3 regions of the Peribacillus sp. 05N428 genome follow, and region 3 is predicted to be linked to each of the others. Evidence: predicted binding sites of a transcription regulator. Region 3 holds the regulator's gene; each other region holds the start of a gene.
The links. Region 3 encodes LexA, which represses DNA repair genes until DNA is damaged. Its sites were predicted from a motif close to CGAACATATGTTCG; they were not measured.

Region 1 (4,256 bases), on a different contig from region 3:
ATTGCTGCCTCCCGATGTCTTTGCATTCCCCCATTATAAACGATAAAAACGTTTCTGTTAACGAAACTGCCTGCTTCCTTATGCAAGATCTGCCCTCACGGAAATCACTTTCCTCATGGACCGTTCTAACAAATGCCGATTCTCTTATATCACGTCAGTCCTTTCATCACGATGCCGTTTCGAAAATGAAAGGCTGTCCCTTGGGGAACAGCCCTTCCGCTCATCATTCCATTATCCTTACATCCGCTATATCGGAAAGCCTGATATAGTGAGCCTGCTCAAACCGGTCAACGATATGGAGCTTTTGGGTGAGCTCATTATAATAATGGATCCTGCCGATTAACAGCTGATACCGGTTTCCTTCATAATGAGCAATCGTGACATCCTTTCTTTCCTCCATCGCTTCCCCCATTACCGCATTCATTTCTTCCAGTTGCTGCTCATCCAGGATGCGCTTCGTTTCATAGCCATCCTCCACCACCCAATCCCGGAGCATCTTCACATGTTCCGGCAACATCATCGATGTCCATTTGATACGGCCGCGATCACGAATCATTCTTTTCCCTCCTTTCAAAGTCAGCCTTACGCCTTATGCCCACCAAGCAGCTTGCTTCGGTATACGGCTGTACCTGCTTCTGTATACGAAACGGCACGCAATAACGATTTGGCTCCATATTTGTGGCGGATTCGATCAACCGTGTAACTCAATTCCCGCTTCTTCCAGCGCGAAGCATCAAATAAAGTCAGCTGCATCTCATTATCATCCACAATATTCGAGAGTCTGACCTCTATGCTTCGAACCGTTTTTTGCTTATAGTTCTCATGGAAAAGCTCCAGGCAAACTTTATATAACTCCATCGTGATGTTGGTCGGTTCATTAATCGAACGCGAACGATGGAAACCTCCGCCAAACTCATCCTTGCTGTAACCAATGCCTAGGCTCACCGTTCTTCCTGCCTTACGATGGGTGCGTGCCCTTCTTCCAACTTCTTCGCAAATTTCCAGCATGACCTGCTTTACCTCATGCTCATCCTTATAATCCCGCAGCAGGATTTGACTTTTGCCGAAGCTGACCTGCCCTTCGATGATCGCTGCCCCCATATCGGATAAATCTATTCCCCAGGCATGGTGGTAAAGCTGATTGCCCATAATTCCAAACTTCGCTTCAAGTAATTCAAGATCATAATTGGCAAGCTGCCCAACCGTAAATATACCCATTCCATGAAGGGTTTTTTCTACGCGCCTGCCGATCCCCCACATTTCACGAAGCGGGGAAATCGGCCAAAGTTTGCTTGGCACATCCTCATACTTCCATTCTGCAATCCCCTGATGTTTGGCTTCCAAATCAAGGCAAAGTTTTGCCATGAGCATGTTCGGTCCAATTCCAATGGCACAGGGGAGCTGTAATTCCCGTTCAATTTCATCTTTTATCTTTTCAGCTATCATGCGGGCATCTCCCCATAAAGAAGCGGCACCATCGACTTTCACAAAACTTTCGTCCACACTATATACGTGAATCGCTTCTTTTGGCACATAACGGTTGAACAAGCGGGTGATTTCCGTCGAAACCCTTAAATAAGTCGCCATTTTAGGTTCAACGACGACAATCCTCGGGTCATTCGGGATCTCAAACATCCGCGAACCTGTCTTGATGCCAAATTCCTTCTTCATCTTTGGAGAAGCCGCGAGCACAATGCTCCCTGTCCTCTTCAAATCACCAACCACCGCCAGATAACAATCAAGCGGGTCCAGACCAAGCATGACCGCTGAACAGCTTGCATAAAAACTTTTCATATCGATACACATAATTGATTGTTTCGGCATCGTCCCATAATCCATCATTTCTTCACCCTAACAAGAATATACGTTCGCTTTATTATATTCATAACTTTAACCGAATATACGTTCTTATTCAATGGAAGTTTTCATACAAATTTCTACTTTTTATTGTAATTTCCTTGAAAAATATAATAGATACTAAAAATGGATAAAATACCAAATTTAAACTTAGCATCCAGATTGTTTTTTTGAAAAAGATTAATTGGTAGCTTGAATAATTTTAAGTAGGTCCATATGCTTAGTCTTTTAAAATCCCCCCACCCTTTTCAACAGGCTTTCGTCTACTTGGAATCCAGTCTTAATGCTCATTTTTTGTAATGAAAATGTAACCAAAATTATGTCTATTTGTCATAATGGTATTGTAGGATAATATTGTTAAGAAATAATAGAGAGATAGATAGAGAGGAAATGAAAATTATGAAGAAATGGATCGCTTCAGCTGCTGTTGCATCTGCCATGATGCTAACCCCACTGCAAGCCTTTGCCAATATTGGAGACCAAACCCTCAGACCCGGAATGACACATAGTGATGTCAAACAACTACAACAACTATTAAAAACCAAAGGTTATTTCACATATTCAGGTTCACTGACTACATATTACGGCACCTATTCTGTATCTGCAGTAAAAAAATTCCAAAAAGCCAAAGGGTTGACTGCCGACGGAATTGCCGGCCGTAACACATTTAATGCGCTTGGTGTTTATAATGTCAATAATACTAGCTTGATCAGCTATGCAAAAACCTTAATAGGCAAACCCTACAAATGGGGCGGAACAACACCAACTGGATTTGACTGCTCAGGCTTCGTCTATTACGTATTCCAGAAATCTCAAGGAATTACCTTACCGCGTACAACATCCTTGCTCTATTCCAATACGGGTTTAAAAGTATCTTCACCAGCTAAGGGTGATCTTGTATTCTTTGATACTTCTTCTGGAAGAACAGGAGTATCCCATGTTGGGATCTATATCGGAAATGGTCAATTCATTAGTGCTACGTCTTCCAAAGGAATAACCATTACGGATATGGATAATTCTTATTGGAAACCAAAATATTTAGGTGCGAAAACTTTATAAAATCCAGGACAAACAGCCGGACGGAATTCAAAGTGATTCAGTCCGGTTGTTTTATTTTATATATAATATTTCATCCGTTACATCCTCAACTGTCACAATGAATGAAGAATCCAAGTTGGAACGATTCATCATTTCGATATTATAAACATGCTCTGAAGGTAAATGGGCGACTTCGAGAACCATGAATCGCTGACTTTCCGCTTTGCTGACATGATCGAGAGCAGCAATGACCGCCCTTTGTTCGGCCAAGCTATTTTCATCCGTCAAAACAAGAATCAATTCCGCTTCCGCTTTCCCAGGAAATGATTTCTTCACCCCGCCCCGGTGCCATGGTTTCACTTTCATCCCTATTTCCAGTTCGGAATAATCGAGGTCATTACCATGTTGATCTTGAATATATGTATCATTGGTCACCTTATAGTACGTCCCTTTAATTAAAATCCTCTTATCGTCAAGATCCGTAATGAAACCTTCTTCCCCTTTATCAATGGATTCATCCATGTTCCAATCGGGGGATTGACAGCTGCCCAGAATAAGGGCGACGAATAAATATATATAAAGGTTTACCATCATCTTCATGAAAATCCCTCCTAATAGAAATAGACGGACTCCCCATGAAATAGTTACCCATTCAAATGATAACTTCGGTTAAATCAAAGGGGAATGTCATCGACATTCCCCTTTACCTATTATTGGACCATTTTTCGTCTGGTATCGAAAGACTAGCCTACTTTTTGAAAAATGCTTTTTTTCCTAATGTTTCGGTGACCTTCGGAAACATGTTATACCATTTCCCAGCTAAATTCATCCAGCCAGGGAGATTGATTTCCCTCTTGTTGGTCAGCATCGCCGCAACGATTTTAGCAGCGACATCTCCAGGCTTAAGCATGAATTTTTCAACGTTCTTTAAGTATGTACCTGATTCATCCGCAATGTTAAAGAAATTCGTTTCTATAGGGCCAGGATTGACGGTGGTCACAAAAACATGATCTTCCATCAGTTCGAGCCGAAGTGCGTTTGAATAGCCAAGAACTGCGAACTTGGTAGAAGAGTACAATGTTGATTTAGGAGTGGCGATTTTACCGGCCTGTGAAGCGATATTGATGATATGCCCCGATTTTCTCTGCTTCATATACGGCAGAACCAGCTTTGTGCAGGCCATTAATCCAATGACGTTGACAGCAAACATTGCTTTCGTTTCATTTAATTCCGTATCCTGCGCTTCTTTAAACGTGCCGAAACCAGCATTGTTGACCAACACATCCACTTCACCTATTTGCTCATGGATGTCATTAAAAACATTTGTCACCTGATCAGTGTCTGCAACGTCAAGCTTATAG
Region 2 (4,256 bases), on a different contig from region 3:
CGTGACTGCCTTCCACTTCATGATCGATCGCTTTCCCAATATCATGCAATAAACCTGCACGGCGGGCAAGAACTTCATCCTCACCAAGCTCAGCGGCCAGTAAACCTGAAAGCTGGGCCACTTCAATTGAATGTTTAAGTACGTTTTGCCCATAACTGGTACGGAATTTCAAACGTCCTAGTATTTTGATGAGATCTGGATGGAGACCGTGAACTCCAACTTCAAAAGTAGTCTGTTCACCAATTTCACGAATATGTTCATCTACCTCACGTCTTGCTTTGTCAACCATTTCTTCAATGCGAGCCGGATGGATCCGTCCGTCCTGAACAAGTTTCTCAAGAGCCAAGCGTGCCGTTTCCCGTCTAATTGGATCGAATCCAGATAAAATGACAGCTTCAGGAGTATCATCAATAATAAGGTCAATACCTGTTAGCGTTTCTAACGTCCGGATATTTCGTCCTTCACGTCCGATTATCCGTCCTTTCATTTCATCGTTTGGAAGATTTACTACAGAAACGGTGGTCTCTGCAACATGATCAGCCGCACAACGCTGAATGGCAAGAGAAAGGACTTCTTTTGCTTTTTTATCAGCTTCTTCTTTGGCACGGGTATCACTTTCTTTAATCATAAGCGCTACATCGTGAGCAAGCTCGTTTTCCATTCGGTCTATAATGATTGCTTTAGCCTCTTCACGAGTTAAACCGGAAACACGTTCAAGCTCTGTTTGCTGCTTACGAACCATCTCTTCCACTTTGCTTTCCATCTCTTCAATATGCTGTTGTCTTTGGTTTAGAGAATCATCTTTTTTCTCCAAAAGGCTCTCACGTTTGTCTAACGTTTCATCCTTACGGTCCAGATTCTCTTCTCTTTGCAATAACCGATTTTCTTGTTTTTGTAATTCGTTCCTTCTTTCACGGGCTTCCCGATCCGAATCGGCACGAACTTTATGAATTTCATCTTTTGCTTCCAACAAGGCTTCTTTCTTAAGTGCTTCCGCTTCACGTTTTGCATCCTCAAGGATGTGTTCTGCAGAGCCCTTTGCCCCTGCTATTCTACTCTCAAATTTTGATTTGTGAATAAAATAACCAACAACTGCACCGACGATTAGGCCAAGCAAAGTGAAGATGATTGTCATGGGTTCCATCGTTTCACCTCCCCTTGCTATGAACTTTTTACATAAAATGTTGAACTGTCGGCAAGTACATTGCACATAAATTCAATATACAGCACTTAATTTTCAAAATTTTAGTTTGAAAAATTGTAAAATATACATATTAATTGTATAGTTGAGAATTTTTATTGTCAAGCGTTTGTCCCTTATGTATCAATGATTATTCAAGTTTTCTTAATATTAACCATCATAATGTACAGCATTCATTATGGAAGAAGTCTGTAAATCTGATTACAATGCCATTTAATCCGCTGGAAATTTCGCATTTTTCTTAAAATATACAGAAAAGGCCTAAGCGAATAAGCTTAGGCCTTTTCCAAATATCATTAATCAAGCAATTCAAAATGCTCTTCTGTTTCATTTTCTTCTGGTGGTAATTCATGCTCTCCATCAAGATTATAGTGATCTCTGATTTTCTGAGAAATTTCCTGAGCGATATCCTGATTTTCTTTCAGGAACAGCTTCGCATTTTCACGGCCTTGTCCGACACGCTCTTCATTGTATGAATACCATGAGCCGCTTTTAAGGACGATATCAAGGTCTGCACCCATATCGATGATTTCACCTTCCTGTGAAATCCCTTGACCATACATGATGTCAACTTCTGCTTGGCGGAATGGTGGAGCAACCTTGTTTTTTACAACTTTGATTTTCGTTTTATTACCCACGATTTCATTACCTTGTTTTAATTGCTCCGCACGGCGCACTTCCAGACGAACAGTTGAATAGAACTTCAATGCCCGGCCTCCCGGAGTCGTTTCTGGATTCCCAAACATAACACCGATTTTTTCACGGACTTGGTTAATGAAAATGGCAATGGTATTTGATTTATTAATGGAACCAGACAGTTTTCTAAGTGCCTGAGACATCATCCGGGCTTGGAGACCCATATGGGAATCTCCCATTTCGCCTTCGATTTCAGCTTTAGGAACAAGTGCTGCCACCGAGTCAATGACAATGATATCTACCGCTCCGCTTCGAACTAACGCTTCAGCAATCTCTAAGGCTTGTTCACCCGTATCAGGCTGTGAAAGCAGTAACTCATCGATATTCACACCAAGTTTTTCTGAATATGCTGGATCTAAAGCATGCTCGGCATCAATAAATGCAGCCGTCCCGCCAGTCTTTTGTACCTCTGCAATGGCATGTAATGCTACAGTCGTTTTACCGGAGCTTTCAGGTCCATATATCTCAATGACCCGGCCTCTTGGATATCCGCCCACTCCCAACGCTACGTCCAATGCTAAAGAACCGCTTGAGATCGTTGAAATCCTACGATCAGTCTGTTCCCCAAGTTTCATAATCGAACCTTTACCAAATTGTTTCTCAATTTGTTTTAACGCCATATCTAAAGCCGCTTGACGATCACTCACTCAATTTCCTCCTCTATATTCAACTAATCGGCTGTCCGATTAAAGGTGTACTTACGTTAGCAATTATTCGAGATCAAGGTTTGTAACCTGTCTCAAAACCTATCTTTACTATATACTCTTTTTACTATTTTGCCAAGCAAAAAGTCGAACATTCATTCGTTTTTTTCTTTCGGGATATTCTTTGTAAAAAAGCGTTTTAGCTTAAGGAAATCTCCATTTCGCTTCACTTACTCCCTAAAAAAAACATTTTCATTGAATTAACTTTTTTCTTTTTTCCCTATTTTTCAAGAAACAAACTTCTAAAACCAAATAAAAAGCAGAGCTGTAAAAAAGCTCTGCTTATGGCGTTTATAAATCCCTTAATAGGTAATGACAACCGTACTTCACACTCCGAATACGGTTTTGCGCCCTGCTTCCGGAAAGATTCAACTCCTTGAAGTGAGTGTTTCCATCCCGATAGGAAATGCCAATAAATACTGTACCTACAGGCTTGCCTTCTTGTTCGTCCGGCCCCGCAACACCCGTAAAGCTTATGCCTACATCCGCATCGAGCTTACTCCGGACATTAGAGGCCATTTCCATTGCACACTCACCGCTGACCACCCCATACTCAGATATGGTATCATCACTGACGCCGAGGACATTGGACTTCGCATCATTCGTATAGCAGACCATTCCGCCCTTAAAGACTTTACCGGCGCCCGGGATGGTTGTCAGCTGTTCTTGGAACATCCCCCCGGTCAAGCTTTCAGCTGCCGCGATTGAAAGCTTGCGGACCGTTAATTCTTTTACAAGTTCCTTTATTAGCGAAGTATTATCACTTCCATAATGGAACTTGCCGACCCGGCTAAGAATTTCTTTTTCCGTTTCTAAAATAAGTTCTTCGCATTTTTCTTTAGAAGGGCCTTTGGCGGTGATCCTTAACGTCACTTCCCCTTCGGCTGCAAGCGGAGCGATTGTCGGATTCGTTTGATTGACAAGGAGATCTTCAATCACCGTTTCCAGTTCGGCTTCACCTATACCGTAGAACCGAAGAACCTTGGAATCGATCCGTTCATGCTTTTCCAATTTATTCATGATTTTTTCATAACCATAACTTAAAAACATCGGCTCCATTTCACTTGGTGGACCAGGCAGGAGCATATATGTAATCCCAGATTTGGACAAAACCATTCCCGGGGCCATGCCATGATCGTTTGCCAACACTTCACTGCCTTCCAAGACAAGGGCCTGCTTTTTGTTGTTTTCCGTCATCGGCCGTTCCCGTTTTTGGAAGTAAGCTTCAATGGATTGCAAAGCTTCATCATTAAAAACGAGCTTTTTCCCGATATGGCGAGCAATCGTTTCTTTCGTTAAGTCATCTTTGGTAGGACCAAGCCCACCGGTAAAAACAATCAAGTTCGCCCTCGATTCAGCGATTTCTATAGCTTGTTGTAATCGGCGGTCGTTATCTCCGACCACAGTATGGTAAAAAACGTTGATTCCCATTTCCGCAAACTGCTGCGATAAGAATCTTCCATTAGTGTTATTGATTTGACCTAAAAGAAGCTCTGAGCCCACTGCAATGATTTCTGCATCCATCTTTTCAAAACCACCATTCGTTTTACTTTGAATTAACAAATACTTCTTTGTTTTTTATAAAATAATCCAAACCTGACCAGATTGTAAAGATTAATGCAATCCATAATGCGATATTGGCAAATGGAAGTGAA
Region 3 (4,256 bases):
GCTACGCTTTCACTAAATGATTGACTTAAGTCGCCGTCAAGGGAAATATCATTAGAATCATATAAAACAACAAGTCTTCCCAGTTGTAGATGTCCAGCTAATGAAGCGGCTTCTGCAGAAACACCTTCCATTAAATCTCCATCTCCACAAATGCTATATGTATAATGATCGACCACATTATAAGAATCGCGGTTATAGCTTTCAGCCAAGTGACGTTCAGCCATTGCCATTCCGACTGCCATTGCAATACCTTGTCCAAGCGGCCCGGTAGTTGCATCTACACCAGCCGTATGTCCGAATTCAGGATGTCCTGGAGTTTTACTGCCCCATTGACGGAAGCTTTTCAAATCATCGATAGATAAGCCATAGCCCGATAAATGAAGAAGGCTGTATAACAGCATAGAACCATGTCCAGCTGAAAGAACAAAGCGATCTCTATTAAACCAATCTGGATTTTTCGGGTTATGGTTCATATATTCGGTCCATAGTTTATACGCCATTGGCGCTGCCCCCATTGGCATACCTGGATGGCCGGAATTAGCCTTTTCAATTGCATCAATTGATAATGTACGAATCGTATTGATAGAAAGTGCATCTAATTTATCTAACATATTGTAAAAACATCCCTTCCTGTAATGTACCTCTTTATATTATAGTGACAAGCATAATATCACAACTAAAATCACTATTTACTGCCTCAATATTAAAATTTTCTAGAAATAAGAGAAGCCCCTATTTAGATTAAACTAAATAGGAGAATACATACATGAATGCACTCTCTTTTTACTCCAAAATGCCAAAGAATCCTCAAATGGAATGTTCCATCAGAGGAATCCAAGCATTAATGTAAATTTCGTTTTTCTTTTATATTTTTTATCTTTTGAGGAGTGACGTCATTACCCTCTGGATCCACGACTTTCACATGCTCCAACGTGTCGGACATGGATTTTCTGAATGTTTCCAAATATTCACTTCTCAATTGGGTTTGCTCTTTCGCTTCAACTTCCGTCAAGCCTTCAGCCTTTGCCTTTTTAGAAAGTACATTTATACGGGCTATTTTTTCTTTTGATAACATAATTTCGCTCCTTCATAATCTGCGGATATTGTCATGGTATTAAAAAAAAAGCGAAATTACAAGTTCTATGATTTACTTTCCTTTGTATTCATTTGATGTTCGAGAAAACGCCTGTTCACAGTAGCCTTAGATACATTGTATCCAAAGCCCCTTAATGTGGCTGCGATTTCTGAGAATGTCAACCCATTGGCACGCAGTTTAATAATTTCTTCAATAGGAATCTCCATACGGTCCCTTCCAGTGGAATTCCTTTGGTTGTGAAGATTTTTTTGAGGACGGTACCCTTTTTCAACGGCTCTCATCATTCCGCGCTTTATTTTAAGATTATGTAGTTTCCTTTGATATTCTTCTACAATGCCCACTATCTGGATGACCATGGCATCCGAATCCGATAACTCCAGCTCCCCATCGTGTGAGAGCGTATAAATTTTCACATCTTCTTTAAGGATGACATGGAAAAGGGCTATTTTGGCATTCCCTCTTCCCAGTCTTGTTTCGTCCTGGATTAAAAGGACTTCAGCTTCTTTGGTTTTAAATAGTTCGAGCATGTCAAAAATGCCATCCCGATTCAACTCATAACCACTTGCCTGTTCTTTTATAATGGAGACAACTTCCACATCCATCTTTTCAGCCAATTTGACTAATTCATCTTCCTGCCTTGCCAATGATGTTTCCTGTGACTCTTTTTCGGTGCTGACCCTACAATAGATTACCGCCTTCATAATACCCTACCTTTACTACTTACTGCTCACTGGCCAAATTCTGGACAAGTTCTTCCCCTTTAACCGGTATGACAATGATTTGTCCAGGTTTTATCGAATCCGCACTGACTCCATTATTCTCTTCTATCCAACCAATGAATTCTTTTTTTGTCAAATTTGTTTCTTCATATTCTTCGGCAATTCCCCATAGGGTGTCACCTTCGCTTACTTCTATAGAAAGGAAATCCTTTTTTTGATCATTGTTCAATGTACAAGAGAATAAAATTGAAAAGATGAATACTGATCCCGCTAATAGAATCGTATAAATATAATTTTTGTATAATTTTTTCATAATAATCCCTCCAAAGCGAATGTTCGTTCGTATGTTATGATCAAATTATAATACGAACGTTTGTTTCAGTCAACAACAAAATTCGAACTTATGTTTGTATAGAGATGGGGGCCATGCTATAATGTAGCAAAGAACATTGGGGAAGAGGTGCACAAATGACAAAACTATCAAAACGGCAGCAAGATATTCTTGATTTCATTAAAGAAGAGGTTCGCCAAAAAGGGTATCCGCCTTCCGTACGGGAGATTGGCGAAGCAGTGGGACTTGCATCAAGTTCAACAGTACACGGACATTTATCCCGCCTGGAAAGTAAAGGCCTTATTAGACGTGACCCAACCAAGCCAAGGGCCATTGAAATAATGAATTTGGAGGAAGCGAACAATATTCCCAAAGCCAATGTCGTGAACGTGCCGTTACTTGGAAAAGTAACAGCGGGCATGCCGATAACAGCTATTGAGAACATTGAAGAATACTTTCCGCTTCCCGAAAGCATGGTTCCACATGATGACCATGTATTCATGCTGGAAATCATGGGTGAAAGTATGATTGAAGCAGGAATTCATGATGGAGATTATGTCATCGTGAAACAACAAAGCAGTGCCAATAATGGAGATATCGTCGTGGCGATGACGGAAGATGATGAAGCCACTGTAAAACGATTCTTTAAGGAACCGGATTACATAAGGCTTCAGCCTGAGAACTCAAATATGGAACCAATTATTTTACGAGATGTTTCGATACTTGGAAAAGTAATAGGCTTATATAGACAAATACACTAAAAGCGCTTCCCGCGCTTTTTTTGTTTGTTTAATTTATGTCCAGAATTCTCTCAATATGCATTTGGAAGAGTAGATATTGAAATATTTTTTAATAGAATCTAGTTTCATGGGAAATTAAACATCCTTTATAACGGATGAAAGTTAGACCATCGCCTTTCTGGTAATATGTACTTTGGAAGAAAGCTCATTGAAATAAAAAAAAGAGGGTTTAAAATCCCCCCTTTACAATTAATTTCACTTTTAACCTTTGGTTCACTTTAATAAGGTTAGATCGACCAAGTCATTCCACCAATATGTCCTGTTTAATTTTCTGGCCATAAGGAGCAATTTGCTTAATGAATGTTTCCTTGCTCATTAGATCTTTCATTACCAAGCATAAATCTTTATTTCCAGGGAACTCACTCCTAAATATATCCACCTAACACCCGTTGAATTAATACTTTTATATAGGAGTACGGCTGTTTACATTGGCGGAATTACCATCTCCCTAGTTACCCGTACCATTTCGCACCTACCTCATATTTCATCAAAAAAATGCCTCCTCAACTAAGAGAAGGCATTTCGCTATTTCTCAATATAGACCGAACGAATCAGCGTCCGGGTTCTTTCGGTACCATCCACATTTTTTTCCTTAACATCTATTGTTACATTATAAACACCTGACTTAGGTACTTCTGGAAGGGTGCCAGTAAAATTTTCAGTATCCATTGCCTTAATTGAGTTTTTTTCACTAATTTCATTACCGGTTTCATCTATCAGATGAACCAAAAATGTTGTACTGATTGGTCTTTTTTTATCATTCATTGGATTCTTTATTAAAAATTTTGCATCTTTTTGCTTAACTTTACCGGCCATACTTAATGTAATGGGATTCTTTTCGTTAAATTGGGCTGTGAACAGGAAGGCGTCTTTTGGCGATTTAGTCTTCATTCGTACTTTCCAGTCACCAATTTCAAGGTTATTTCTGTAGAATGATTGGATGGTTGCACCATTAAAAAAGGAAGTTTCATTTTTGGCTGAATGGACCTTTAAGGAAGGTGAATACTTTTTATTGGATGGAGAAATCAATTCAACCTCGACATCATTTGAGGCTGTATATATGCTTATATTACCTGGGGCCGCTTCATTTACATGGAAGCTTTGTTCGACCCAGACATTTTGTTTCAGGACATCACCCAGAACGGTTTGAGCGAGTGCGGTTGTAATGACATCATCTTCAACTCGTTCTTTATAATTGACATGATATGCAGGAATCCCAGTGGTGGATGTGCTTTTTAAATAGGGTTCAATTCTTGAAAATACAGCTGAGCCAACTCGAATATTGTCGTGATCAAAGTTGGGATCCGTAA

Region 1: AC1DIV_RS26315 (Y-family DNA polymerase) is a predicted target of LexA. The motif match lies at 1,896-1,909, and genes of this name have one in related genera.
Region 2: recA (recombinase RecA) is a predicted target of LexA. The motif match lies at 2,690-2,703, and genes of this name have one in related genera.

Annotation. Positions count from the first base shown of each region.
Region 1 is NZ_JBFTMS010000050.1:22,876-27,131, forward strand. It holds gene AC1DIV_RS26310 (YolD-like family protein) at 224-556, opposite strand; gene AC1DIV_RS26315 (Y-family DNA polymerase) at 583-1,842, opposite strand; gene AC1DIV_RS26320 (C40 family peptidase) at 2,257-2,916, shown strand; gene AC1DIV_RS26325 (hypothetical protein) at 2,968-3,495, opposite strand; gene AC1DIV_RS26330 (SDR family NAD(P)-dependent oxidoreductase) at 3,644-4,256, opposite strand, start outside.
Region 2 is NZ_JBFTMS010000011.1:40,250-44,505, forward strand. It holds gene rny (ribonuclease Y) at 1-1,144, opposite strand, end outside; gene recA (recombinase RecA) at 1,498-2,544, opposite strand; gene AC1DIV_RS12650 (competence/damage-inducible protein A) at 2,893-4,125, opposite strand; gene pgsA (CDP-diacylglycerol--glycerol-3-phosphate 3-phosphatidyltransferase) at 4,148-4,256, opposite strand, start outside.
Region 3 is NZ_JBFTMS010000014.1:62,704-66,959, forward strand. It holds gene tkt (transketolase) at 1-611, opposite strand, end outside; gene AC1DIV_RS14825 (DUF896 domain-containing protein) at 842-1,075, opposite strand; gene AC1DIV_RS14830 (YneB family resolvase-like protein) at 1,141-1,797, opposite strand; gene yneA (cell division suppressor protein YneA) at 1,817-2,128, opposite strand; gene lexA (transcriptional repressor LexA) at 2,284-2,907, shown strand; gene AC1DIV_RS14845 (esterase/lipase family protein) at 3,472-4,256, opposite strand, start outside.